DNA from 4 places in the Agrobacterium burrii genome. Region 2 is predicted to be linked to each of the others. Evidence: predicted binding sites of a transcription regulator. Region 2 holds the regulator's gene; each other region holds the start of a gene.
What was found. The regulator LexA, encoded in region 2, represses DNA repair genes until DNA is damaged. The targets are predictions, from matches to a motif close to TGTTCNNNNTGTGTTCNG.
Positions count from the first base shown of each region.

Region 1: JZX89_RS18020 (PA0069 family radical SAM protein) is a predicted target of LexA. The motif match lies at 4,923-4,940, and genes of this name have one in related genera.
Region 3: JZX89_RS09665 (ATP-dependent helicase) is a predicted target of LexA. The motif match lies at 1,960-1,977, and genes of this name have one in related genera.
Region 4: JZX89_RS21720 (ImuA family protein) is a predicted target of LexA. The motif match lies at 2,203-2,220, and genes of this name have one in related genera.

Region 1 covers NZ_JAFLNA010000009.1:262,513-269,741, forward strand. Annotated here, with positions in the region: gene JZX89_RS18000 (F0F1 ATP synthase subunit B) at 1-5, shown strand, start outside; gene JZX89_RS18005 (F0F1 ATP synthase subunit B) at 7-492, shown strand; gene JZX89_RS18010 (hypothetical protein) at 838-2,439, shown strand; gene rnhB (ribonuclease HII) at 2,663-3,316, opposite strand; gene JZX89_RS18020 (PA0069 family radical SAM protein) at 3,654-4,811, opposite strand; gene JZX89_RS18025 (glycosyl transferase) at 5,117-5,635, shown strand; gene JZX89_RS18030 (glycoside hydrolase family 75 protein) at 5,797-6,657, shown strand; gene JZX89_RS18035 (FAD-binding oxidoreductase) at 6,729-7,229, opposite strand, start outside.
Region 2 covers NZ_JAFLNA010000001.1:425,078-432,306, forward strand. Annotated here, with positions in the region: gene JZX89_RS02250 (ComEC/Rec2 family competence protein) at 28-2,460, shown strand; gene JZX89_RS02255 (glutathione S-transferase family protein) at 2,480-3,157, opposite strand; gene lexA (transcriptional repressor LexA) at 3,571-4,293, opposite strand; gene JZX89_RS02265 (VOC family protein) at 4,506-5,387, shown strand; gene kdsA (3-deoxy-8-phosphooctulonate synthase) at 5,387-6,232, shown strand; gene eno (phosphopyruvate hydratase) at 6,369-7,229, shown strand, end outside.
Region 3 covers NZ_JAFLNA010000004.1:162,012-169,240, reverse strand. Annotated here, with positions in the region: gene JZX89_RS09680 (efflux RND transporter permease subunit) at 1-116, opposite strand, end outside; gene JZX89_RS09675 (efflux RND transporter periplasmic adaptor subunit) at 113-1,279, opposite strand; gene JZX89_RS09670 (carboxymuconolactone decarboxylase family protein) at 1,506-1,916, shown strand; gene JZX89_RS09665 (ATP-dependent helicase) at 2,019-4,493, shown strand; gene JZX89_RS09660 (glycosyltransferase family 25 protein) at 4,599-5,411, shown strand; gene JZX89_RS09655 (DMT family transporter) at 5,698-6,180, shown strand; gene JZX89_RS09650 (DMT family transporter) at 6,177-6,602, shown strand; gene JZX89_RS09645 (DUF2778 domain-containing protein) at 6,619-7,229, opposite strand, start outside.
Region 4 covers NZ_JAFLNA010000013.1:86,199-93,427, forward strand. Annotated here, with positions in the region: partial or broken gene JZX89_RS21710 (SOS response-associated peptidase family protein) at 108-881, opposite strand; gene ligD (non-homologous end-joining DNA ligase) at 937-1,998, opposite strand; gene JZX89_RS21720 (ImuA family protein) at 2,281-3,033, shown strand; gene JZX89_RS21725 (Y-family DNA polymerase) at 2,954-4,465, shown strand; gene JZX89_RS21730 (error-prone DNA polymerase) at 4,462-7,229, shown strand, end outside.

The DNA of each region.
Region 1 (7,229 bases), on a different contig from region 2:
CCTGACATGGCATTTGATGCATCATTTTTCGCTCTCGTCGGTCTCGTCCTTTTCTTTGTCCTGATCGCCTATCTCAAGGTTCCGGGCATGCTCTCCAAGTCTCTGGACGAGCGCGCCCAGAACATTCAGGACGAGTTGGCCGAAGCCAAGCGTCTGCGCGAAGAGGCCCAGCACCTGCTGGCCGAATATCAGCGCAAGCGTAAGGAAGCCGAAGCCGAAGCGGCGGGCATCGTTGCCGCCGCTGAACGTGAAGCTGCTGCCCTGACGGAAGAAGCCAGGCAGAAGACGGAAGAATTCGTTGTCCGCCGCACGGCTCTGTCGGAACAGAAGATCAAGCAGGCCGAAGAAGACGCCATCGGCGCCGTCCGCGCCGCCGCCGTCGACATTGCCATTGCCGCTTCCGAGAAGCTACTGGCGGAAAAGACTACGGCTGCCGCAAAGGCCAAGCTTTTCTCCGACACGATCGGTGAAGTGAAGTCGAAGCTGAACTGAGATTTATCTCGGTATTGTTCAAAACCCCTCCGGCGGGAGCCGTGAGGGGTTTTTTCGTTTAGGCTTTAGAGGCCAGTTTAGGATGCGTCGCCAGGGCAATCATTGGCAGCTCCTTTTGCGCTCCCAATGCGTACATCCAGTTACACCTCCGCTTTGATCCCTCATTTCAGTCGCTGCCTAGTACTTAAAATGCTTGGAGCAGAGTTGTTATGCTACCGTTGATATACGTGATCGGAAGGAAGCGAGCTGTGGAGCCTATTAATCTACTCGCGAACGCGGCAAAAATTGCAATCTTCCGGCTATTTCAGTAAGCAGACTGAAATCTGAAATTGCATAGAGTTCCTCATGCTTAGCTTCTTCAAGAAAAATATCTGGCCTCCTAACAAACAGAACCCACCTTGGGGAAGCGCTGCGTCTATCTATGCCCATATCGCTACACATATTGATCCGGAGAAACCGACAGGCTTGTCGGAAGAGGGTTATCGGCTTCCCGATGAGCCCGCTGGTAATCCGAATGAAATTTCATTCGCACCGGGTGCCATGGACGGGGTGATGAGCCATCATGGCGCTTCCAAACCGGAAGGCCAGATTGTCTCAGAACTATATGCGGCCTTGAAGTTAGCTACTGAAAATGCGTCAGAAAGTAACATAAGAGCCTTGTATTTACTGATCAAGGACGGCTCGGCCCTTAGCGTCATCGATCCACTCGTCGAGAAAATGCGGCTTGAAAGGGCTTTGGACGCTGGCCGGCTGTACGAGATCGCGCATTGGTTCACGACGCACGCCGCTCACAGAGAGCCAGTGAAGTTCTCAATGGCATTGCTGGGCCTGTTAAGGGACAGCGATGAAACGGTTACTTTTCTGACTCTTGGTCGGCACGACGAGTTTACACTTTATGCGGCAGCAGCAATCTCTGGTAACGATAGCTACGGCGAAATAGTACTGTGGAAATTGGCCGAGGCCGCTGAAGGATGGGGACGAATTCACGCAGTCGAACGGCTTGTCGGTACAGTTGATCCCGAGATCAAGGGTTGGCTAATTCGTGAAGGCTATAAGAACGCAGTAATGTATGAATATCTGGCTTGTATTTGTGCCAGAGCGGGTGACCTTCACATTGCACTTCAGGCGGCGCAAATAGATGACGACTTGCTCAATTCAGCCTGCGAAATCGTCGATACCCTGATACTCGGTGACGGTGGGCCGGCTGAGGGATTCTCTGACTACGAACACGGTTGCGCGGTCGTTGGTGCACTGTTGGAGCATGGAAAAGAAAGATTTGATTCCGTTTCACACTATTCTTTCATTTCTCGGCTTCGAGACAGGCTCGATGAGCATTATTCCGGTGAACGGAAACTGCAGCACGATTGGTCCGCCGACGCGGTCGATCACGTATCCAGAAGTGTCTCTGACCTGCTCGCGAAAGATCATTGGAAGCCCGCGATATGCGGTGCTTTGGACGTCGGTGACAGGCAAGAATTCTGGAACGCAAGCAGGGTAAGCCAGAAATTTGGTATCGATCCATGGCCTTACTTCTATGCTCGCACGGAAGCGGGTGAGGAATATTGGTGGGATTTGATGCGTAGCTCCGATGTAGATCGTATTGATCAAGTGCTCAAGCTTGGCTTGAAATGCATTCCTCTCGGTGAAATTGCGAAAGGCCCGAGCACCGAAATGGGCCTCGGCCCAGGATACTCAGCGCATGCCGCTTTAGATTTCATTTTACAGGATCTTGGAAAATTTCCCGGAAAAGGTTGGGCCTTCATTTCTGCCGGCTTGCAAAGCCCAGTGGTAAGAAACCGTAACATGTCAATTCGGGCTCTATCCAGTTGGGATCGAAAACAATGGCCGCATGAAGCACTTGTTGCATTAAGGCGGCTGAAGGAACTTGAGACGGATGATGACATAAGGCAGCGGATCGAAGATCTGTTAGCGGCAAAAGAGATTTAATAGACCACAGACAGGACCATTAAAAAAACCTGTTTCATACCTGAGAGGAAATTTGCAGAACTGAACTTCTTAGTCGAGGGAATCATAGCCAGTCGAAGGCAATGGGCCGGAAGTGGTTGTTGCGGTGAATGACGACCAGTTCTTCTTCGGTGCTTAAAACCGGACCGCAGAACAGCGATCTAATAACGGAGGTTATAGCTTGACCTCAAATTCCCAGTCCGAATCAATCCCGCTTCAACGGCCGAAAGCTCATCCTATGCAGCGCGCAAGGGCCGTGGCTTTCAATGGCGCGCAAGTGGGCCGGTGTGCCGTAACCCGCATGGCCCTCAAAGCCATAGGACGAATGCACCACGCCGGCGCGCTCCATCATCCGGTCGCGGGTCACCTTGGCGATGATCGAGGCGGCGGCGATGGAGAGGGAGCGGGAATCGCCCTTGATGACGGCTTTGGCTTCGCAGGTGATGCCCGGCGGCTTGTCACGGCCGTCGGCGAGCACGAGGGCGGGGGAGGTTTCGAGGCCGAGTACGGCACGGCGCATGGCGTCGAGACTGGCGCGCAGGATATTCATGGTGTCGATCAGGCCGGGGCCGGAGGAAGCGACCGATACGATCGATGTTTCCATGATCTGGACGAAGAGGCTTTCCCGTTTCAGCTTCGTCAGCTTCTTGGAATCATCCATACCCTCAGGGATATTGTCCGGATCGAGAATGACGGCGGCCGCAACCACCGGGCCGGCGAGCGGCCCGCGGCCCGCTTCATCCGTGCCTGCCACGGGCCAGAGGCCTTTCTTTTTTGCCTCAAGCTCGAAAGAGAAATCCGGGCCGGTATCGGCAAGATCGAAGAGGGCAGGAGAATCGGGTGCGGTGCGGCGTTTCATGCGGCGAAACTTGCACACACACCCGATCTCCTGCAAGCCCCCGGAGGCGGGCGATGACAGCACGGTGAGCCGGGTCGAGGGGCATGGCTCACTGTGCCTTCGAGGTCATCATGACCTTTGATCCTCCAGCGGGGCGGCGGAGGAAAAATGATCGCACGCGAGGCGGCGGTTCCGGGGGGGCGATGTCCGGCTGGCCAGGGAAAACCCGCCGGGCATTTCATGGGGAGTGTGGCCGCTAGAAGGGAAGAGGCCAGCGCTCCTTGTCGTGTTCTGCCTGATATCGCCGCACGCGCTGTGTGGTGCTTCGATCAGGCAGGATGTTTTCAGCGTCCGTTTTTCAAAGCAGCGACAATTGCACCCCTGCACCGCCCGGCGGCACAAAGAGATCGTCGCGCAGGTGAATGCCTCGGCGGATGAGGCCAAGCCGTTTCGTCGCCATTTCGAAACGCCTGCCGATCTGCCAGGCGTAAGGGCCGGCGCCCTTCATGCGTTTCCCGAATTCCGCGTCGTAGTCCTTGCCGTCGCGCATGGAGCGCACCAGTGACATGACGTGACGATAACGGTCCGGATAGTTGCGCAGCAGCCAGTCGCGGAAGAGCGGGCTCACCTCCAGCGGCAGGCGCAGCAGCACGTAAGACGCCTCGGTCGCGCCGGCGGCCTTGCCGGCTTCCAGGATCCGTTCGATCTCATGATCGTTGAGCGCCGGAATGACAGGCGCCATCATCACGGCGACCGGAATGCCGGCTTCCGTCAGCGCCTTGACCGCTTCCAGCCGCTTCTCCGGGGTGGCGGCGCGTGGCTCCATATTGCGCGAGAGCTTGCGATCCAGCGTCGTCACGGAAATGCCGACCTTGGCGAGACCCTTTTTGGCCATCGGCGCCAGAATGTCGATATCCCGCTTGATCAGCGCCGATTTGGTGACGATGGCGACGGGATGGTCGGCCTTGGCCAGCACTTCCAGTATCTGCCGCATGATGCGCCACTCGCGTTCGATCGGCTGATAGGGATCGGTATTGGTGCCGATGGCGATCACCCGCGGCTTGTATCCCGGTTTCGCCAGTTCTCTTTCCAGAAGCTTGGCCGCATCCGGCTTGGCGAACAGCTTCGACTCGAAATCCAGCCCGGCTGAAAGACCCATATAGCTGTGTGTAGGCCTCGCGAAACAATAGATGCAGCCATGTTCGCAGCCGCGATAGGGGTTGATGGAGCGGTCGAAGGGGATGTCGGGGGAATCGTTGCTGGTGATGATGCTGCGCGGCTTTTCCACCTGCACCTCGGTGCGGAATTCCGGCATGTCTTCGAGTGTCTGCCAGCCATCGTCGAAAACCTCGCGCTGCAGGGCCTCGAAGCGTCCATCCGGATTGATCCCGGCACCACGGCCGCGACGACGGTCGATCTCGATCCGCAGGCCCGATGCATCGGCCAGCGCATTGGCAATATCTGGCATATGGCTCGGCTGGAAGGCAGCCTGCCTCGAAAGCGTATGGTTTCTCATCTGGATGCTCCCGAGCGCCGCGCGCCTGAAGGCCCGCAAAACACCCTAAACCGTTTCCGTTCGAGCAGGCTTTCATCACCTCTTCGATGATTAAATTCCTAACTCAAGAATGAGAACAATACAAGAACAAAAAACACAAATCCGCTCTCATTCCATATTGTGTCAGAGATGCCCCATATTGTGTGCGAGATGCATTGCGGGCTGATCCAGCAGGTGGGTGGGATGGTGGTCCGTATGGAAAATGGCGGATTTTACCGTGACGGGTGCAGTGGCAATTTATTGTGCGATGCGTTAGAGCTATGCATATGTTGACAGTCATAATGGAATGCCGGGATCAGGAACCGGAGTTGGCGCATACCTTGTCTGCGCTTGTAACCGGTGCCGTGGAAGGGCTTGTAAGCGATGTGGTGATCCTTGATCACGGTTCGCGCGATGGATCGTCGCGTGTCGCCGATGCCGCCGGTTGCCGCTTTTATGGGCAATGGGACATTGAAGATGTCATGCGCTCTGCGCGTGGACAGTGGATATTGCTGGTGGAGCCGGGTGGGCGGCCGCAAAGCGGCTGGATTGAGGAAATACTGGAATATGTGACGGTATGTGCGGAACCGGCGCAGTTTTCCCCGTCCCGTTATCACAAACGTCCGTTTTTCAGCCGAATCATGCGCCGCCCGCCGCCGTTGGAATATGGCTACCTGATGCCCAAGAAACATGCGGTGGCGATTGCCAAATCCGGCATGGGCCTGACGCAGTTCGTCCATGCGCAAAAACCTCGCCGCCTGAATGCGGAACTGGTTCCCGCCTGGACCGCCCGGCCGTCGGGCTAGCCCGCAATCCTGAAGCTTCTGGAAGAAGTAATTCTGAAGAGCTGAAGATTGAAACGGGCGGAAATGGCGTGGAGACACCAGATTCTGACCCTGAGTAAGACTGGACTCGACTTCTGAATGAATAAATGCAACCTATACATGTTTTGTAGGGGGAGGGTTGCATGTCATACGGATTTTTCAAGTCGAATTCTTCGAAAATTCACGCTGTCTTTTGCGCTGCCACACTATTGGCGCTGCCAACGACTGCCCTGTCTCAGGCCCTGTGCGGAACGGGAGGCGTCGTTTTTTCCACAAAGGAACTCAAGGTCGATGCCGATGGGGCGCCCAACTCTTATCTCGTGAACGGGGAGGGGCTGTCTTATACTTGCGACGGGCTGACTGCTGTCGGTTCAACGCCCGATACGGACCCGAAGGGATGGCAAAAAAAATGCCAGGATGCCTGGAAGAAAGCCGTTGCCACGGGCGATTATTCGAAGGTCAGGATATTTGGCTTTTCGAAAGATGAGAACAATAAGCCGATAATTCAAAAAGCTGGCGATCCCTTGCCGGGCAAGGCTTTTATCACCGAAACATCTGTTTCGGTTCCCGATGGACCGGCAGGAACACAAAGGCATTGGGTCGATGCCAACGAAATTCCCTATGTTGTTTTGTCCAGCAGCTTCGTGAAGAAATATGGCGTGAAGGACGGCGATATCGCCGTGGTCTATCGCCCGGCGACCAAGCGCTTCGCTTACGGGGTTTATGCTGACGGCGGCAAGCTCGGTGAGGCTTCCGTGCGCTTCCATCAGGATATCGGCAACAATCCGCTGGTGAACAAGGGTGGCGTTCTGAGAGCGAAATCGGGCATTGCCGACCAACGCAAAAATAAAGATCCAATCCCGGTTATTACGGTGGTGTTTCCCGGAAAGACGTCTCATCCGACCGTTGACGCTAAAAAATGGCGGGCTGAAATTGCAGCAATGGGAAAAACGCATTTCGACAATTGGGGCGGTCTTCAGAAATTGATCGAATGCGCCCGTTAGTTTGAACTGGCCCTATCGTCACGAAAAGCGGGCGGCGAAAACCGCCCGCGTCAACCCTGCCAATCGCCTATCTACCCGGCGGCAAGCACCTTGCCGGGGTTCATGATGCCGGCGGGGTCAAAGGCGTGTTTGATGCGCCGCATCAGGTCCATTTCGATGCCGGGCCGAATGGCGGCCAACTCGTCGCGTTTTAGCTGGCCGATGCCATGTTCGGCGGAAATGGAGCCGCCAAGCGACAGAACGATACCGTGGACGATCTCGTTCATGTCCCGCCAGCGGCCGAGGAACTCGGCCTTGTCGGCACCCACCGGCTGGGAAATATTGTAATGGATGTTGCCATCGCCGAGATGGCCGAAGGCGCAGACGCGGGCACCGGGAATAGCGGCAATCACCGCTTTTTCCGCCATTGCCATGAATTCCGGTATTTTCGAGACCGGGACGGAAACGTCATGCTTGATCGAGCCACCTTCCGGCTTTTGCGCATCCGACATGCTTTCGCGCATGTGCCACAGCGCCTGTCGCTGGGCTTCTGACGCGGCGATCACCGCATCTGCCACCAGCCCAGCCTCAAA
Region 2 (7,229 bases):
AGAAAGCATCTCGGATATGCCGAAACGTTGCAGGGCGGCTTGCCCGGCACGCATGAAATCCTGTTTCCCGTTCACCGCGCCGGCGACGTTGTAGCTTATGATTTTCCAGCCCCTGTTCCCAGGCGCAATCTCAAGGCAGTCATCGCCCGAAAAGTTGCCGGCTGCCTCGCTGAAGAGCGCGCATTCGGCCACGATTTTCTTTTCGTTCCCGTCTTCATCGGCTGCGGCGCGATCCTGTGGTTCTCTCTGGAAGTCACGCTGTCTTTATCCGTTCTGGCAATGGCATTCCTGCTGGCTGCCGGTCTGGCACTTTTTACCCGATATGACAGCGGCCTGTGGGCAGCCATCTGCAGCGTTGTCGCTTTTCTTCTGCTGGGCATGCTTCTGGCAGACCTTGAAACCCGGCGGGCGGCAACCGTGGTGCTGGATACTCCGGTCACAACCACCATCACCGGCACGGTGGTGCGCCGGGAGGTGGATGCACGCGGCTCCTGGCGATACGTCGTTCAACTGATCGCGACCGAAGGGCCGACATTGTCGCGCCTGCCGAAGAGGATTTCGCTGCTTGCCCGTGGGGGAGGTGAGCCGGTGGCGCTTGGCGCCACCATCAGCGGCAAGGCGCGGCTCTCGCCGCCATCCGGCCCCGCTTTGCCGGGGCTGAACGATTTCGCCTTCGCTTCCTATTTCAAAGGCATAGGCGCCACCGGATTTTTCTATAAGCCACCGCAGACACTTGTATCACCCAAGGGTGACATCAAGGCCGGAACGGGCTGGCTGGAATGGGCCGATAGGCGGCTTTACGGCCTGCGTAGCGCCATTGCCGAGCGCATCCGCAACACCATTGGCGGTGACGCCGGAGCTTTCGCCGCCTCCATCGTCACCGATGAGAGGCAGGCCATATCCGGCGAGACGATGGAGGCGCTGAGGCTCTCCGGCCTTGCCCATATCGTCGCCATATCCGGGCTTAACATGGCGCTTGCCGCCGGTATATTTTTCGTCGGTTTAAGACTTGCCTTCAGCCTGTTTCCCGCCTTTGCGCAGCGCTGGCCCGTCAAGAAGATTTCGGCTTTCGCAGCCCTCCTGATGACGCTCGCCTATTATCTGATTTCCGGTTTCGCTGTCTCCGCCGAGCGCGCCTGGCTGATGATGTCGGTGATGTTGATCGCGATTCTTTTTGATCAGCCGTCACTCAGCCTCAGGAATGTTGCTCTTTCGGCTCTGGTCATTCTTGTCTTTTCGCCCTCGGAAATTATGGGGCCGAGCTTCCAGATGTCGTTCGCCGCGACCATCGCGCTCGTATCCACCTATGCCTGGTGGAGCCGCCGGCACAACGATCGCGAGCGCCTTTTCATCGGCCGCAAACCGGCATGGATCACGGTGTTTCAAACGGCGGGCGCCGTCATTGGCGGCGTCATCACCACATCGCTGATTGGCGGCCTTTCGACGGCGATCTATTCGGCCGAGCATTTCCATCGTGTCACCACCTATGGACTTTTCGCCAATCTCGCCGCCATGCCGCTAATGTCGCTGATCGTCATGCCCTTCGGCCTGCTCGCCATGCTGCTGATGCCGTTCGGGCTCGATGCGCCGTTCCTGAAGGTTATGGGTTATGGCATGGCGCTCGTCATCGAAGTCGCCAATGAAGTGGCGTCCTGGGGCGGCAGCGCTGCAACGGGGCGGCCGCATGAGTGGTTTATCGGTCTCGGCTCGGCCGGCTTCCTGCTGCTGACCTTACTGCGCAGCCGACTTGCGCTGCTAGGTATTCCGCTTCTTGTCTTCGCTTTCGGCCTGTCGGCGGCCACGGCCTATCGCGATGTCCCGGATCTGCTCATTCACGAGGAGGGGGAACTGGTGGCGTTGCTGGAAGACGGCAAGGCCTATACGACAAAAACGCGACCGCAGGGCTTTGTATACGGCCAGTGGCAAAGGGCGCTGCTGCTGCCGGAACAGCCCGTGCCGCCGGTCATTCTTAAAGCGAATGCCGCAGTAACCAGTGTAGGCCTGACCACAAAATCAAAGCTCACGCCGGAAGAGATGAGGGTGGTGACGCGGCAGATGACGGCGGCGCTGAAAGATGCGGCACCCGGCGTCTTCACCTGCAGCAAAGGCATATGGTGCGTGGCGCGCGCCGGCAGTGGTGAATGGATTGTCGTTCTGGAAGACGGCCGGTTTGCTGGAAAAGCCTGCGACATCGCCGATATTGTCGTCGTTTCCCGCAGGACCTCGTTTTCACAATGCCGCTCAGGAGCGCTTCTGCTCAACCGCGATATATTGCGGCGCATTGGTTCAGTGGAAATAAACTTTGCCGGAAGCGATCAGTCTGCGGTCGTGGGACGGCTGCGTGCGGCGATTGCCGGGGCGGACAGGCCATGGAGCGAGCACCGCTATTACGACTGGAAAAGCGACCGTTTCGAATATGAGGTGCCGGAACCGGTCAGGCAGTTGCTGGCGTCGCAATAAACGCCGCCAGCATGGATCCTCAGACCTTCACACGCAGATCGGCAGTCAATTCACCAATGCCGCTGATTTCCTGTTCATGCGCCGCGTCGCGCCAGATCTCCTTCAATCCGGCTTCATACCATTCACGCATGGCGGGCAGGGCGAGCAGCCGATCGCAATAGGCTTTTGCCGCAGTCGAGAGCTCAGCGCCATAGGTCTGGAAACGGAACGCGACCGGGCAGAAGAAAGCATCGACCGCCGTGAATTTCTGACCGGCAAGATATGGGCCGCCGAATTTTGTCAGACCTTCGCTCCAGAGCACATCGATGCGCTTTATGTCTGCCGCAAGTCCAAGATCGCCATCCTTCGGCTTGACCCGAATACCGACTGACATCGGATAAAGATTGCGCAGCGAGGAAAAGCCGGCATGCATTTCACTCGCAGCCGAACGCGACCATGCACGTGCCTGCTTGTCGCTCGCCCAGACGCCCTGATGCCGTTCGGCGAGATATTCAGCGATAGACAGCGTTTCCCATATCGTCACGCCCTCATCGACAAGGCACGGCACCTTGCCGGTTGGCGAAAAGCTGGAAAAGGCGACGCCTTCGCCGAACGGAACAAGTTTCTCATCAAAAGCGATACCGAGCGTGCGCATCAACACCCACGGCCGCAGCGACCATGAGGAGTAGTTCTTGTTGGCGATATAAAGATCGTACATGGCTTATCTCCCGGATATGACGCGCATTTCTATACCTGTCGGGGCATGATGGAATATCGAAAATAATCAATGACACCCATAAATCGCGTTGATGAATGGCAGGGGCTTTGCACCGCGTGTCACCATTTGGCGGCAGCGCCAGGCCAGCCATATCCCTCAAGCGTAAACGACCTCACGCGACCAAAAGCCCACGGTATATGACGCAGTGGTGACAACACGCCGGAGAGAAGAGCGCGACAAGGATATCCATATGAGACTGGAACTGATCTCTACCAGACAGGTTGCGTCCGTCTGCGGGAAGGATAAGCTTTCCCGACACTCACATAGTCTGCCGAATTAGGAAATTGCCGTCATCTTCGACAGGGTTAGCCTCATGACGATGCCTGTTTCGAGAGGATGACGGCGAATTCAGATCAATGGTAACGACGTATAAGCCCGACCAGCTTGCCCTGAATTTTTACCCGATCAGGCCCGAAGATGCGGGTTTCATAAGCGGGGTTGGCTGCTTCAAGCGCGATGGAAGCACCCTTGCGGCGGAAGCGTTTCAACGTCGCTTCCTCATCATCCACCAGCGCTACGACGATATCGCCTGGATTGGCGGTATTGCTGTTGCGGATGATGACAGTATCGCCGTCGAAAATACCGGCCTCGATCATCGAATCGCCCTTGACCTCGAGCGCGTAATGTTCGCCCGAACCCAGCATGTCCACCGGCACGGCAACATCATGGGTGTTGTTCTGGATGGCGGAAATCGGCACGCCGGCGGCGATGCGGCCCATGACCGGCACGGTGACCGCCCCGCCGAGATCGTTGGCCGGAGCCTTTGGCGCTGGTGCGGGTTCCGGCGTCTTCGGTTTGCCAAGGCTGCCTTCGATGACGCTTGGCGAAAAGCCGCGTTGCGGCCTCGCGCCCGGCGTATAGGCCTCCGGAAGCTTGATGACTTCAAGCGCCCGCGCCCTGTTAGGTAGCCGGCGAATAAAACCGCGCTCTTCGAGGGCGGTAATCAGCCGGTGGATACCGGATTTGGAAGCAAGATCGAGTGCGTCCTTCATTTCATCGAAGGAGGGCGGCACGCCGGACTCTTTCATTCGTTCATGAATGAAGAGAAGCAATTCCTGCTGTTTGCGCGTGAGCATGAGGAAAACACCCTTGAGAATCGTCGTGGAGATCGTGAAACAAATACAGAACGAACACTATATGTTCCATATGTGTTCCGCAATCCCCTAAAATTTCGTGAAGCTGCTATCCGTTGTTTTGATGATTTGCCTGAAAGCACGAAATTGTGCTTTTCTGCCTTTCGGACCGTTCCGGCATCGCTATGCCGGATGTGAGAGCAGGAAGCAGGAAAATGACGAAAGCATACCGTGTCGACCATCTCGTTCTGCCTGTGGATGTCCTTGGCATTGCCGTTAATCGCCTTGGAAACCTTGGGTTTACGGTAGCACCAGCGGCTCTCCACCCTTTCGGCACGCAGAATGCCTGCGTTTTTTTCGCTGACGGCACCTATCTGGAACCTCTCGCAATTGCTAACCCGGCTAACTATAATGCCTCGATTGACCGGGGAAATGTGTTCACCGGGCGGGATCAGGCCTTCCGGAAACATGTCGCAGGGGAGGGATTTTCCGCTCTGGTCGCTGCAACACAGGACGCTCCTGGCGATCACGACCGATTCGTAGCCTCAGGCATTTCGGCCGGAAATGTCTTTGAATTTTCGCGGCCGGTCAAAATGCCTGATGGTTCGCAGAGCGAAGCGGCCTTCCGGCTGGCTTTTGCAGCCAGTGGTTCCGCTGCGGATTTCTTCCTGTTCAGTTGCCAGCGGTTGCAGGCCCTGCCGGGCGACCGTTCAGTGCTGGAGAGCCATGCCAATGGCGTTTCCGGCCTCAGCGAGATCGTCCTGTTTGCCGGTGGTGATGTGAATGCGGTGCGGCTGATCGAAACTGTTTTTGGCTGTGATGGCAAAGTGTCCCCGGATGGTGATGTGGTTTTCGCAACCGGCAATGCCCGCATAAGATTGACGCAAAATCCAGTCTTTGGCAGACATGCCTTTAATGCTCCCGAAGAGGGCGGCGATGGATTGCGCGGCGCAGGCATCGTCTTTTCCGTTCGCGATCTTGCCGTGACAGAAGCAGCACTTGCTGCTAATGGCGTGTCCTGCGCAGAAACGGGCGGCCGGCTGGTGGTGCCCGCAGCACCCGGTCAGGGCGTTGCCTTCGCCTTCGAGGAAAAATGATGAGCGTTACGAACAATCTCAAAGTCACCGCCGGCGATGGCGCCAGCAAGGTTTCCTTTTCCAATACCGAGCGTTTTTCGCTGATTGCCGGCCCCTGCCAGATGGAGAGCCGCGAACATGCCTTCATGATTGCGGGCGTGCTGAAGGAGCTTTGCGACAAGCTTGGAATAGGCCTCGTTTACAAATCCTCTTTCGACAAGGCGAACCGCACCTCGCTTTCCGGCAAGCGCGGCATAGGCCTTGACAACGCGATGCACGTTTTCGCCGATCTCAAGAAGGAATTCGGCTTTCCTGTTCTGACCGATATTCACACCGAGGAACAATGCGCCGTCGTCTCCGAAGTGGTGGATGTGCTGCAGATCCCGGCTTTTCTCAGCCGCCAGACCGATCTTCTCGTTGCCGCCGCCAAAACCGGCCGTGTCATCAACGTCAAGAAGGGCCAGTTCCTGGCGCCCTGGGACATGAAGAACGTGCTGGCCAAGCTCAATGAGAGCGGCAACCCGAATGTGCTCTTATGCGAGCGCGGTGCGTCCTTCGGTTACAACACGCTGGTCTCCGACATGCGCTCGCTGCCGATCATGGCGTCGCTCGGCGCGCCTGTCGTCTTCGACGCCACCCATTCGGTGCAGCAGCCGGGCGGGCAGGGCGGTTCGACGGGCGGTCAGCGCGAGTTCGTCGAGACGCTTTCGCGTGCGGCGGTCGCTGTCGGTGTCGCCGGCCTCTTCATCGAGACCCATGAGGACCCGGACAATGCACCATCCGACGGCCCCAACATGGTGCACCTGAAGGACATGCCGAAACTGCTGGAAAAGCTTCTGGCCTTCGACGCGATCACCAAAGCCTAAGGGGCTGGCGCGGTTTGTGCCAATCGATTTTAAATGGCGGGCGCTCCGTTTCTGCCGCCCGCCGTCATTGTAATTTCTTCGTCATCGTCTAAGACAGGCGACGGAAAATATCTGTTCCATTCCCAAGGGAGAGACCATGACTGCCATTACCGATATCATCGCGCGCGAAATCCTCGACAGCCGCGGCAACCCGACTGTTGAAGTCGATGTTTACCTCGAAGACGGCTCCATGGGCCGTGCGGCCGTTCCTTCCGGCGCCTCCACCGGCGCGCATGAAGCGGTTGAGCTGCGCGATGGCGGCAAGCGTTATCTCGGCAAGGGCGTGGAAAAGGCGGTCGAAGCCGTCAACACGGAAATCTTCGACGCCATCGGCGGTTTCGATGCCGAAAACCAGATCCAGATCGACCAGATGATGATCGCGCTTGACGGTACGCCGAACAAGTCGCGCCTCGGCGCCAACGCCATCCTCGGCGTGTCGCTCGCCATCGCCAAGGCTGCGGCCGAAGCTTCCGGCCTGCCGCTTTACCGTTATGTCGGTGGCCCGAACGCGCATCTGCTGCCGGTTCCGATGATGAACATCATCAATGGCGGCGCACATGCCGACAACCCGATCGATTTCCAGGAATTCATGATCCTGCCGGTCGGCGCGGAAAACATCCGCGAAGCCGTGCGCATGGGTTCTGAAGTGTTCCATACGCTGAAAAAAGAACTGTCCGCACAGGGCCACAACACCAATGTCGGCGATGAGGGCGGTTTTGCACCGGGTCTGGAAAGCGCGCCGGCTGCGCTCGATTTCATCATGAAGTCGATTGAAAAGGCCGGTTACCGTCCGGGCGAAGACATGTATGTCGGCCTCGACTGCGCATCGACCGAATTCTTCAAGGACGGCAAATACGTTCTCGAAGGCGAAGGCCGCACGCTGGAGCCGGGCGCAATGGCTGAATATCTGGCCGAGCTTGTCAACAAATACCCGATCATCTCGGTTGAAGACGGCATG
Region 3 (7,229 bases), on a different contig from region 2:
GCAAGGCCGGCAACAACCAGCAAAGTGTTGAGAACCGCCGCCAGAATAGGCCGGCGGACGAACAAGGCGGTAAAGGCGATCTTGGAATCTTGACCGGCAGGCGGTTGCGTCGTCATTGGCTGGCAACCTCTTCAGGCTTCGGCTGATTGCCGACACGGACCGCGCCGCCTTCTCTCACACGCTGCAGACCTTCGATCACGACAGGCTCGCCCTCCGCCAACTCGGCCTTGACCAGAACCGCATCGGGGTTGCGCTGCACGATCTGTACCCGCACCTTGTGCGACTTGTTGTCGGCAACGCGCCAGACATAGGAGCCTTCCGCGTCCCACTGCACGGCCAGAGGATCGACCGAGGCATAGGTTTCGCCGACAAAACGCATGGTGACGCCGAAGGACATGCCGGCCCTCAGCTCATCCTTCTCATTGCCAAACTTCGCCCGGATACGGATCGTGCGGCTTGCCTCGTCAACGCGGTTATCGACGGCCTCGATCTCACCCTTGAAGGTCTCACCGGGCCGGGAAATCGACGTCGCTTCCACCGGCATGCCGACCTTGATCGCGGTTACGAAACGCTCGGGAGCCCAGAAATTGACGAGAATTTCGGAGCGGTCGTCAATGCTGACGATGGTCGATTGCGTGGTGACATTGTCACCGATGTTGGCAGCGACGATACCCGCAACGCCTTCGATCGGCGCGACGATGTCGCGACGCTTGAGGTTCAGCTCAGCAGTGCTCAGCGCAAGTTTGGCAGCCTCTTCGGCAATCTCCGCATCCAGCACGTCAAGACGGGAGACGGATTTCAGGTTCTTATAGGAACTGGATTTTTCAACCGCGCTGCGCAGCGTGACCTGCGCCTTGTCCCGTTCGATCACCTGCTCCTCATCATCGAGCCTTGCAAGGACCTGCCCCTTCACGACGCGGGCACCGGAGGAGGTGCGGATTTCCGAAACGGTGCCGGAGACCTGCGGCATGACGACGACCGACTGGATCGCCTCGCCGTTGCCAATGGCATTCAGGCGATCATTGACCGTGCCTTTTTTGACGGGAGCCATCACCACCAGAGTCGCGTTGCTGTTGCGACGCGCACCGCCGGCATTCTGGCCCGCTGGCGTGCTAGGGCTTCCGGCGCCGGATGCGGCAACCTCGATCGCACCGGCCGGCATTTTGCCAAGCCCGATAGCAGCGAGAACATTGCGGGCTTCGGGCGAATAAAAGCCCCAAAGACAGAGCCCCGCTCCCACCACGGCAACACTGACACCCACCTGTTTCCAGACCCGCATATATTTCTCCGGTTGATCCGCTCAGTAAAATGGAGTTCCAAACCGAACCCCGTTGGAACGCGCAAAGTATTCCTGCTTGCCTTAACGAAGGCAACGCACAAAACCGTTCCTTACATAATTGTAATTTGTGATGAATTTTCGTCGGAAAGCATCGCGCAACCGTTTCTGTCGCAAATCTCCGCCGATCGGTTACTCTAAAAGCCGAAAACCATTCCCGGAGGAAGCCATGAGCACCGTGACGAAAGCCGAAAACCCGCAAGCCGACCCGCGCGTCAAAGCCGTGTTCGATGATATCCGCACCACCCGCAAATCGGATTTCATCAACAATATGTGGCTCTATCTCGCCTTTGATCCTGATCTGCTGGAAAAGACCTGGGCCGAGGTCAAGGCCGTGATGGCGACACCTTCGGCGCTCGATCCCGTGGTCAAAGAAATGCTCTATATCGCCGTTTCCGTCACCAATGGCTGCTCCTATTGCGCCCATTCCCACACGGTGGCCGCAAAAGCCAAGGGCATGACCCGCGAGCAACATGCCGATCTGATGCGGGTCATCGCCCTTGCCGCCAAGACCAACCAGCTTGCCGTAGCGCTGCAATTGCCTGTTGATGCCGCTTTCGACGCCGACAGGCAGGCTTGAGACGAAGAAAATGCCTTGGAATAGGCGTTTTGACTGACGATACCGGAATAAAAGCAGAACACGGTTCTGGCCTTTATATCCCGAATCACTACATTGGGCCGCATGAGCAACAGTTTTGACGATATGCCGTTCTTCGATGAAGAACCTGAGGTGCCGCGCAAGGCGACGAACAACGCCGATGCCGGCAAGGGCGGTGGGCTTGGCATTGCCGCGCGCGCCATGGCGGCACGCGATCAGGCGCGGCCCACACCCGATTATCTTTCCGGCCTCAATCCGGAACAGCGCGAGGCAGTGGAAACGCTTGACGGGCCCGTTCTGGTGCTGGCCGGCGCCGGCACCGGCAAGACCCGCGTTCTGACGACCCGCATCGCCCATATTCTGGCGACCGGCCGCGCCTATCCCAGCCAGATCCTTGCCGTGACCTTCACCAACAAGGCCGCCCGCGAGATGAAGGAACGTATCGGCGTTCTGGTCGGCGGCGCAGTCGAGGGCATGCCGTGGCTCGGCACGTTCCATTCCATTGGTGTCAAACTGTTGCGCCGCCATGCCGAACTCATCGGCCTGAAATCGGATTTCACCATTCTCGATACCGATGACGTGGTGCGGCTTTTGAAACAGCTCATCCAGGCCGAAGGTCTTGATGACAAGCGCTGGCCGGCCAAACAATTCGCCGGCATGATCGACGGCTGGAAGAACAAGGGCCTGACGCCGCCGGATATTTCGGAGGGCGACAGCCGTGCGTTCGCCAATGGCAAGGGCCGCGAACTCTATGCCGCCTATCAGGCCCGGCTGAAAACGCTGAACGCCTGCGATTTCGGCGATCTGCTGCTGCACCCGATCAGCATCTTCCGTCGTCACACCGATATCCTGAACGAATATCACCAGAAGTTCCGTTATATTCTGGTCGACGAATATCAGGACACCAACACGTCCCAATATATGTGGCTGCGGCTGCTTGCGCAGCGCCCGAAAGGCGAACCGCAAAACGTCTGCTGCGTTGGCGACGACGACCAGTCGATCTATGGCTGGCGCGGGGCCGAAGTGGACAATATCCTGCGTTTCGACAAGGATTTCCCCGGTGCAAAGGTCATCAAGCTGGAACGCAACTACCGCTCCACCGAACATATTCTCGGCACCGCCGGCCATCTGATCGCCCACAATGAAGGACGTCTCGGCAAGACGCTGTTCACCGAGCGCAGCAGCCCTGATGACGAAAAGGTCATGGTGCATGCCGCCTGGGATTCCGAAGAGGAAGCCCGCGCCGTCGGCGAGGAGATCGAGCAGCTCCAGCGCAAGAACCATAAGCTGAACGACATGGCCATCCTCGTTCGCGCCTCCTTCCAGATGCGCGAATTCGAAGACCGTTTCGTCACGCTTGGCCTCAATTACCGCGTCATCGGCGGTCCGCGTTTTTATGAGCGCCTCGAAATTCGCGATGCCATGGCCTACTTTCGCGTTGTCTGCCAACCGGCCGATGACCTTGCATTCGAGCGCATCGTCAACACGCCCAAGCGTAGCATTGGCGAAACCACTAAAAGCGCCCTACACGCCTATGCCCGTGTCCGCGATATTCCCATGCTGGCGGCGGCAGCTGACATCATCGAAACCGACGAACTGAAGCCACAGGCGCGCAAAGCGCTGTTCGATGTGGTGCAGAATTTTCGCCGCTGGCAGGGCCTCCTGGAAAATACCGAGCACACCACGCTTGCCGAGCAGATCCTCGACGAAAGCGGCTACACCGCCATGTGGCAGGCCGACAAGACGGCGGAAGCCCCCGGACGGATGGAGAACCTGAAAGAACTTATCCGTTCGATGGAATCCTTCGAAAGCATGCGCGGATTTCTCGAACACGTCGCGCTTGTCATGGACGCGGAACAGAATGCGGAACTGGATGCCGTGTCCATCATGACGCTGCATTCCGCCAAGGGTCTGGAATTCGACACCGTCTTCCTGCCCGGCTGGGAAGAAGGCCTGTTCCCGCATCAGCGGGCGCTGGACGAAGGCGGCCGCTCCGGTCTCGAGGAAGAACGCCGTCTTGCTTATGTCGGTATCACCCGCGCCAAGAAGCTTTGCCATATCTGGTTCGTGTCGAACCGGCGTATCCATGGATTATGGCAATCCACCCTGCCCTCGCGTTTTCTGGAAGAACTGCCGCCCGCCCATGTGGATGTCGCGGCATCCGACAGCAATTACGGCGGTTATGGCGGGCGCGGCGGCTACGGTCAGTCCCGCTTCGACAAGGCGGAACCCTTCGCCAATAATTATTCCACCCCCGGCTGGAAACGGGCGCAGGCCAACAAGTCGGACGCCACCCGCGATAACTGGGGCACACGCTCCGGCCATGCGGTCGAGCGGATCGGTTATGGCGAAAGCGGCCCGCGCACCCGCACGATTGATGGCGAGCTGGTGGCCAAGTCCGTTGCCGATACCCCGTCGAAATTCTTCGTCGGCGACCGCGTTTTCCACATGAAGTTTGGCAACGGCAATATCTCCGCCATCGAGGGCAACAAGCTGACCATCGATTTCGACCGCGCCGGACAAAAGCGCGTGCTGGATGGATTTGTGGAAAAGGTTTGATTCGAACGGTTAAGACAGGTTCAAGACAGCTTTTTCCATAGCCCACGTCATGCCGTTGCAATAAAGAAATTGCTACACGACAGTGAAAACCGGGCGAGGACCGCTTTGCATATTTTACCGAAAAGCCAGCGCAAGCTTGCCGTTTTCCTGATCAACATGGATAGCGCCACCAAGCGCCTTGAGGATATGACTGCCCGGCTCGACGCGATCGGGCTGCAGGCGGTGCGTATCGCCGGCGTCAATGGCCGCGAACTGAATTATCCGATCCCGGAATTCAGCGAGATTTCCTACATGCTCATGCATGGCCGGCGCACGTCACCGCCGGAAATCGGCTGTTATCTCAGCCATGTCGCCTGCGCCAATAAATTCATGGATGGCGACGCCGATATCGCGCTCATCCTTGAAGACGACGTGGTCTTCGACAATGATTTTCTGAATGCAATCGATGAGGCGGTGCTGAACGGTGGTTACTGGGATTTGCTGCGGCTGACGACAGTCAGCAACGGTCGCAAATTCCCGTTTCGCCCGCTTTCCAATGGCCGTTCGCTGGCCATTGCCCTGACGCGGGAAAAAGGCTCAGGCGCCTATCTCGTCAACCGTCGCGCCGGAAAATGGATATCGAAACTGATCCCCATGCGGTTGGCCTATGATATCGCATTCGATCTGGAATATCTGGCAGGCCTGAAGGGGGCTTTCATCTACCCGCTCTGCGCCACGCAGGATGCGGATGGGGAGAGCCAGATTCAGAACAATCTGCGCATTTACCGCCTGCCGCGCTGGCGTTATTTTACGGTACTGCCCTATCGCGCCTATCTGGAAACCAGCCGTTTTCTTCTGCGCGGCCTCCGATTCGCCATCGCCAGGCTGAGTGTCACGCTCGAAGGCGGCAAGGGCAAGACTGCTCCCGCCGGCAATTGAACAAGCTGGATCATGCCTCGCCGGGCGTGAAGCCGACGAGATAAACCGCCGCAATCACGGCTGCGAGAATGAAAATCGAAATGACGAAAATCGTCATCCGGTTCAATGGCTTGCGTGTCGTTTTCTTCATGCTGGAATAATGCGCGGCAGGGTCACTGGTTCCGTAGCGCACAGGATAATGCCACCTGAAGCCGAGAAACGGCGCAATTCGATTCCGCTTCAGGCACATATCGGCTAAAGCTCGGATATCTCTTCAGCTTTCCCGGCACGCCACAACAGACCCGCCATGACAGATATGACGCATCCCCGCCTCAACCCGCTGCATCTTGCCGCCGCCTTCGCGAGCGGTTGTCTTTTGACCCTGATGGTGCATTTCAACGGCCAGCTAGCCCATTACGGCAGTGCGCTGTTTTCCTCGTGGACGGCGCATGGCACAGGGACGGTGGCAGCGCTCATCTATCTCGCCATCATGCGCCCGAAGAAGGACCCCGCGGCACCGGCAAAACCAAAGGCGCCGCTCTGGGCCTATTGCGGCGGGGTCGTGGGTGCGGCCATCGTCATCCTCACCTCCACCGCCGTCAATTCGCCGCTGGCGCTTTCCGGCACCATAGCGCTGGGTCTCGGCGGGCAGGTGATCTTCAGCCTGTTGGCCGATCTTTTCGGCCTCTTCGGCCTGCCGAAACGGCGTCCGGATGTGCGGGACATGGCAGCGGTAGCGCTGATCCTCTGCGGCAGCGCACTCATCATTCTGGTCGGGAGAACGGCATGATCGTCTGGATCGCGATGGCCTTTGCCGGCGGCGTCTTCGTGGCGCTGAGTCGCCAGATCAACGGCCGCTTGAGCCTGTCGAACTCACCGCTTATCGCTTCCTTCTGGAACCATATCGTTGGCTTTGCCGTGCTGACCGTCATCGGCCTCATCGTCGGCGGTCTCATTCCGCCGGGCGCGGCCGATGCACCGTGGCTCGCCTTTATCGGCGGGCCGATCGGCGTCGTCTTCATCGCCTCGGGCAGCTGGCTCATCCCGCGCATCGGCGCGGTCAATACCGCACTTCTGGTCATCAGCGGCCAGATGGTGTCAGGCGTTGTGCTCGATCTTTTCAGCGATCATCCGCCAAAAATCTGGACAAGCGCGCTTGGTATTCTTCTCATCCTCGCCGGCATGGTGCTGACGCAACGGCGCAGCCGTTGATGAAATTCAAATAAACTCAGGAATCGTTGCCGCGCGAGAACATGCTGAGCAGCGTCTTGCCGCCACTTTTACCGCCGCTGCTGGCAAGCGTCGGTCGGTTACCGTTCAGTTTCGGCACCACGATCATGCGCTTGACTTCGCCGCGCTTGAAGGCGGCCAGGAAGCGGGAATAATCCCGGAACACGACACAGCCATTTGATTCGCCGCGTTTCGCCAGCATGTAGGTATGGGCAAGAAGTCCATCGCGGCCATGCGGGTTGACGCCATTTTCCGGTGTCAGGCGAATGGCTTCGACGCCATGAAACCGCGCTTCGCGCATCGTCAGACGATAGCTGGAGGGCGGCGTAGAGCCGCGCATTCTGACGTGAACAAAGTCGGGATTGTCGCGCATCTTGCCGATGCCGGAATGCGCTTCCAGCTTCTCGCCATTCGGCATGTGAACCGTTCCGGAGGAAATATCGTAAATCGCCGTGCCATTGCCGCGATCCGGCCACGGAACCGCATCCATCTTGCTCGGCTCGCGCATCGGATTATCTGGCTTTGCAAAGGCAAGCATGGCACCGGTGCCCTGCTTCGGCTGCTGCGGCGCGCGCAGCGGAACCGGCGCATCAAAATCGGGGGCTGAAG
Region 4 (7,229 bases), on a different contig from region 2:
AACCAGCCTAAACATTAAAATGGCGTTCTGGGTAGGCGGGTTGGTCGCAAAACTGATAACGCTGTCCTGTCTGGCGAGGCGCCATGCTGATCGTCTGAGCTCTAGCCTCAAAGCAGACTGCCCTGTTCCACGGGCTCTCCGGATTTGGACACGATCGTGGATCCGTACGGTTCGCGCGACGAAATGATCAACGCATCATCTGGCAAAGGCCGTGCCAGATCTTTGGCTTCGTCCCATGGCGCCTGCATCCACACCTCGGTCTCCTCTTCGGTCAGGAGAAGAACAGGCATCGCCTTCTCATGGATCGGCTTCACGAGATTGTTGGGATCAGTGGTCAAAAACCCATAGAGGTCGTCGGTCGTCGGCCCATCCTTCACCTTCCGGACGCTCTGCCATTGCGGGACATGGATGCCGGCGAAGAACATCAGCGACTTTTCCTCGTCGCGCGCAAACCAGGCGTTCGGCACGTTCCCGCCGGGTTGCTGGCTGGCGGGATCGGGTTCGGCGAAGCTGGTGACCGGGACGAGGCATCGGTGCTCGACACCAAACCATCGTTTCCAGTGTGGGAAGGTGAGCTTGCGGACGTTGGTCGTGCCGCGGTCCGCCTCCATGCGGATGAGCTCTTCAAGATCGGCGGGCTTCCCTTTGGCTTTCAGTTTTTCGGCCTTGGCTTTGGCGGCCTATTCCAAGGTGAACCGCGGCGAGGGAAGACCCCAACGCGCATGTGCCAATTGTGTCCTTCCATCAGCGGTGTTGCGGACAATCGGTCCCATCTGATCGGGGTTCATTTGATAGGCTGGCATGAGGTTGATGAGGCTCTCGGCGTCCTGAGCCCATTTTGAAACCCAGTCCTTGTCCTCCATCCGATAGAGATTACACATGCGGCCCCTCCGCTTCGACCAAATACGGCTACTCTAGCGCATGTCGCTTGTTTCGCTAGTCGAGCTGGTAAACGTCGGCATTGTCTTGCCGTTCCCGCAGGCCCTTGTACGACGGATGACGGAGTTTCCCGTCCGATGTCCAGGCGCGAAACTCGATCTCGGCGATCAGGGTAGGCTGGACCCAGACAATGTCGGCAGTTCCGGAATGGGGCAGGGGCGGCTGCTTTCGCTTCCATCGCAGCGTGTCCAGTATCTTCCGCAACCGGATGATCTCGGCTCCCTTGAAGCCCGTGCCGACGCTTCCGACGTGGACGAGATCGCCATCGCGGTAGGCGGCAAGCGCTAACGAGCCGAAGCCGGCTGGGTACGATGCGGACCTCTCATAGCCGACGATGAAGAAAGCCTCGCTCTGGATGCATTTGACTTTTACCCAATCCCCGGTCCGGCCCGAACGATAGGGCTGATCGAGGCGCTTGCCGACGAGGCCTTCCAGGCCGAGGCGGCAGACATGCTCAAGCAGGACAGCTGGCTCGGCATCGAGTGTTTCTGATATCCGAATGGCGCTGGCTTCATTCGTTGGGCCGTTTATCGTGTCCTCGAGAAGGTGTCGGCGCGAACGGTATTCAACACCGCGCAGATCGTGCCCATCCAGATAAACAAGATCGAAAGCGTAAAGAACGGCGTGGGAGGCGCGCCTGCCAGCTTGTTTGCCGGATGCACCCAGCGATTGCTGCAGCAGCCCGAAATCCGGCCGCCCCTCATCGTCGAGCACGACGGCTTCCCCATCGATGATCATCGTCGCCGGCCCCAGCGCTCTGGCGGCCTGCTCTATGGCCGGAAACCGATGTGTCCAGTCGTGGCCGCCGCGGGTAAGGATCCGGATCCGCTGGGGCTCGATATGGACCGCAAGGCGATAGCCATCCCATTTCAGCTCCCAACTCCATTCGTTTCCGGTGGGAGGCTTAGCCTTCAATAGGGCCAGCGCCGGCTCGACGCGATCAGGTATGGGATCGAAGAGGAGCTGTGGTTGAGCTGGATTACGCTTCCTGCGCGGCTTTGAGCGGATCGGCGGCTCGGTGTCGCGAAGGAGGGGTTTTGATCTCGGAGGCCTCGTCATCCGGCCAGTTCATCAGAAAAACCTTAATAATACTGTGACTATCCCTATATTGTCCCCGCTATTCACCGATCAGGACATAAGACTGTAGAAGCCAGCGAAATTTCTTGGTCGCAGCTATTCACCTGATTCTCATGAAGAATCTCGAACTTCTAATGTTCGGAACAATACTCGTACGTTTTTGCCGCCTTGACTCCTTTCTCATATGGGAACAAAAACAGAACATTGACATTTGCACGACATGAAGTCGCCCTGCCAACACGACCTTGAAGGGAGCCGTGAACAATGACTGCTGCCCGCGAAAGGGTAATCTGCAATCTGCGGGAGCGTATTGCATCGCTCGAAACCAGCACGGCGAAAAAAGCCGGTTGGTTGCCATTTGGCGTGCCGGATATGGATGCGGTTCTGCCTGGCGGCGGCCTTGCTCATGGCGCGCTTCACGAATTTGCCGGTGGTGGATCGGGCACCGTCGATGGTGCGGCCGCTGCTCTTTTTGCAGCCGGCATAGCGGCACGGACGAAGGGGCCGATCGTGTGGTGTCTGACGCGACCAGATCTGTTTTTCCCCGCGCTTGCGCAGGTCGGACTGCATCACGACCGGATAATCTTCGTCGAGTCCGACAAGGAGGAAGACGTGCTCGCCAACATGGAGGAGGGGCTGTCCTTTGGTGGGCTCGGCGCCGTCGTCGGTGAACTCGTTCGCCTGCCGATGGTCAGCTCGCGCCGCCTGCAGCTGGCGGCCGAGCGCACGGGGACAATGGCATTGGCTGTGCGTCGTTGGAGGCGGCAGACAGAGGCCAATGATTTCGGGCAGCCGACGGCGTCGACCACGCGGTGGCGGGTGAGCGTGATGCCATCGGAGGATTTGCCAGTGCCGGGTGTGGGGAGGGCCCAATGGTTGCTGGAATTGATGCGCGTGAAAGCGGGTGAATGTGCTGAGTTTCTCGTGAGGGCGTGCGATGACAAGGGTTGTCTCGATCTATCTTCCGGATCTGCCGACGGATCGCATTCGTCGCGCCGATCCATCCATTCCGCCTGAACAGGCGATCGCGGTGATCGCCAGGAGCGGCTCGAAACGCTGGGTATCGGCGGCCGACGCAGCCGCCAGACAAGCCGGCGTTCATGTCGGCATGCCGGCTGCGAAAGCACAGGCGCTGTTTCGCGGCCTGATGCTGGTCGATGCGGATCCTGCTATGGATGCCGCAGCACTCGAACGCATCACCCTCTGGGCGCTGACGCTTTATTCCCCAATCGTCGCGGTCGATGGGATCGACGGCATCGTCATGGACACAGAGGGTGCCGATCACTTGCAGGGCGGAGAGCTGCCGATGGTGACGAAGATCGCCAATCAGTTCCTAGCAAGGAAACTCACTCCCCGGGTCGCGATCGCCGACACCTGGGGTGCAGCACACGCCTGCGCCCGTGCCATCAGCCGCGAAACGGTCATAGTGCCTTCAGGTGAGACCGTCCGCGCCGTCGAGAAGCTGCCGATATCGTTGCTGCGCCTTCCCGGGAACGTCGTCAGCGATCTGCGCACGCTTGGCTTCCAGACCGTCGGCGAATTGGCCAACACGCCGCGCGCGCCGCTGACCCTTCGTTTCGGCCCGGAGATTGGCCGGCGGCTGGACCAGATGTTTGGCCGCGCCTGCGAACCGATCGATCCGATCCGCACCGCCGAGCTCATCGAGGTGAGCCGCGCCTTCGCCGAACCAATCGGTGCTGCCGAGACCATCGACAAATATGTCGGCCGGCTGGTCGTGCAACTGATCGAGGAGCTGCAAAGGCGCGGCCTTGGTGTTCGGCGCGCCGACCTGATCGTCGAGAAGGTCGATGGTGTCAGGCAGGCAATCCGTGCCGGCACGGTGAAGCCGGTGCGCGATGTCGCCTGGCTGACGAAGCTGTTTCGCGATCGAACGGAGAAGATCGAGCCCGGGTTCGGGATCGAGAAGCTCACCCTGGTGGCGGTGATGGCCGAGCCGCTGGAGGAGCGCCAAAAATCCTCCTCGCTGGTCGAGGACGAGGTCACCGACGTCACACCGCTGATCGATATCTACGGCAACCGCGGCCAGCGTGTGTATCGGGTGGCGCCGGTCGCCTCCGACGTGCCAGAGCGCTCCGTCCAGCGCATCAGTCCTGCTGCCGATCCGATCGAGGTCACCTGGGTCAGCCATTGGCGCCGGCCGGTTCGGCTGCTGGCCCATCCGGAGCTGATCGAGGCCATCGCCTTGCTGCCGGACCGTCCACCGGTCTCGATCACCTGGCGCGGCAGGCGGCGGAAGGTCAAGCGGGCCGATGGCCCCGAGCGGATTTTCGGCGAGTGGTGGCAGCGCGACGCCGAGATGGAGGCGGTGCGCGATTACTTCGTCATCGAAGATGAGGCCGGCGAGCGTCTCTGGGTGTTTCGCTCCGGTGATGGCATCGATCCTGACACCGGAAGCCACCGCTGGTTCGTGCACGGGATCTTCGCATGAGCTATGCGGAGCTGCAGGTCACAACGCACTTTTCCTTCCTGCGCGGAGCAAGCTCGGCGCAGGAACTGTTCGAGACCGCCAAGGCTCTCGGTATTGAAGCCCTCGGCGTGGTGGATCGCAATTCACTGGCCGGAATTGTCCGGGCGCTTGAGGCGTCGCGCGCTACGGGGTTACGCCTCGTCATCGGTTGCCGGCTCGATCTCGCCGACGGCATGTCGGTGCTGGTCTATCCGACCGACCGGGCTGCCTATTCGAGGCTGACCCGGCTCATCACGCTCGGCAAGTCGCGCGGCGGCAAGAACAACTGCCTCCTGCACTGGGACGATGTCGTCGCCTACACCGACGGCATGATCGGCATTCTGGTGCCGGACCTGCCGGATGACCTTTGCGGGATCCAGCTGCGCAAGATGGCCGAGCTGTTCGGCGATCGCGCCTATGTGTCGCTCTGCCTGCGGCGGCGGCAGAACGACCAGCTGCGCCTGCATGAGATTTCCAATCTCGCCACGCGGTTCAAGGTACGGACGGTCGTCACCAATGATGTCCTCTTCCATGAGCCAGGCCGCCGGCAGTTGCAGGACATCGTTACCTGCATTCGCACCCGCACGACGATCGACGAGGTCGGTTTCGAGCGCGAGCGCCACGCCGACCGCTATCTGAAGCCGCCGGAAGAAATGGAGCGGTTGTTTCCGCGATACCGGCAAGCCCTCGCGCGAACCATGGAGATCGTCCGTCGCTGCACGTTCTCGCTCGAGGAACTCACCTACCAATATCCGGAGGAGGCGATCGTGCCGGGCAAGGATGCTCAGGCCTCGCTGGAACATTATGTCTGGCAATGCGTGCCCGACCGCTATCCGGAGGGACTACCGCCCGACGTGTTGAAGGTCGTGCGGCACGAGCTCGATCTCATCCGTACCATGAAATACGCCCCGTATTTTCTGACCGTCTTTTCGATCGTGCGTTATGCCCGGTCTCAAGGCATTCTCTGCCAGGGGAGGGGCTCCGCCGCCAACAGTGCCGTCTGCTACATCCTCGGCATTACCAGCATCGATCCCTCGACCAACGACCTTCTGTTCGAGCGTTTTGTATCCCAGGAGCGCGACGAGCCGCCGGACATCGATGTCGATTTCGAGCACGAGCGGCGCGAGGAGGTGATCCAGTGGATCTATCGAACCTATACCAGAGAAAAGGCAGCGCTCTGCGCCACCGTGACGCGCTACCGGGCGCGCGGCGCGATCCGCGATGTCGGCAAGGCGCTCGGCCTGCCGGAGGACGTGATCAAGGCGCTGTCATCCGGCATGTGGTCCTGGTCGGAAGAGGTCTGCGATCGCAATGTCCGCGAGCTCAATCTCAATCCAGACGACCGGCGTCTTGTGCTGACTTTGAAGCTCGCACAGCAACTGATGGGCGCCCCGCGCCATCTCGGCCAACACCCCGGCGGTTTTGTCCTCACTCATGATCGGCTCGACGATCTCGTGCCGATCGAACCGGCGACGATGAAGGACCGCCAGATCATCGAGTGGGACAAGGACGACGTCGAAGCGCTGAAATTCATGAAGGTGGACATCCTGGCGCTTGGAATGCTGCTGACCTGCATGGCCAAGGCCTTCGATCTGATCCGCGAGCACAAGGACCGCGATCTTGATCTCTCGAAAATCGAGCAGGAGGATTCTGTGACCTATGCGATGATCCGCAAGGCCGATACGCTCGGCACGTTCCAGATAGAAAGCCGCGCGCAGATGGCGATGCTGCCGCGGTTGAAACCCCGGACCTTCTACGACCTTGTGGTACAAGTCGCAATTGTCCGGCCCGGTCCGATCCAGGGGGACATGGTGCATCCCTATCTGCGCCGGCGAGAAGGCAAGGAGGCAGTCGAATATCCGACGCCGGAGCTGGAAGCGGTGCTCGGCAAGACGCTCGGCGTGCCGCTGTTTCAGGAGTCGGCGATGCGGGTCGCGATGGTCTGCGCCGGCTTTACCGGTGGCGAAGCCGACCAGCTGCGCAAGTCGATGGCGACTTTCAAGTTCACCGGCGGCGTCTCGCAGTTCAAGGACAAACTCGTCTCCGGCATGGTGAGGAACGGCTACGCGCCGGAATTCGCCGAAAAGACCTTCTCCCAGCTCGAAGGCTTTGGCTCCTATGGTTTTCCGGAGAGCCACGCGGCTTCGTTCGCGCTGATCGCCTATGCCTCGAGCTACATCAAATGCCATTATCCGGAAGCCTTTTGCGCGGCGCTCATCAATTCGCAGCCGATGGGTTTTTACGCGCCGGCGCAGATTGTCGGCGACGCGAGAGCCCACGGCGTCGAGGTGCGGCCGGTTTGCATCAACCGGTCGCGGTGGGACTGTACGCTGGAGCGGATCGGCAATTCCGATCGGCATGCTGTCCGGCTCGGTTTCCGGCAGGCGAAAGGACTGGCGGTCGCTGATGCGGCGCGCGTCGTCGCGGCACGCATGAACAATGCCTTTGTCTCGGTTGACGACATGTGGCGTCGATCCGGCGTGCCATCGGAGGCGCTTGTCCAGCTTGCCAAGGCCGATGCCTTTCTTCCATCGCTGAAGCTTGAACGCCGAGACGCGCTCTGGGCGATCAAGGCGCTACGCGATGAACCCCTGCCGTTGTTTGCGGCGGCTGCCGAACGGGAGATGGCTGCAATCGCCGAGCAGCAGGAGCCGGGGGTGGCACTTCGGCAGATGACGGACGGCCATAACGTCATCGAGGACTACAGCCATACCGGCCTGACATTGCGGCAGCACCCGATTGCCTT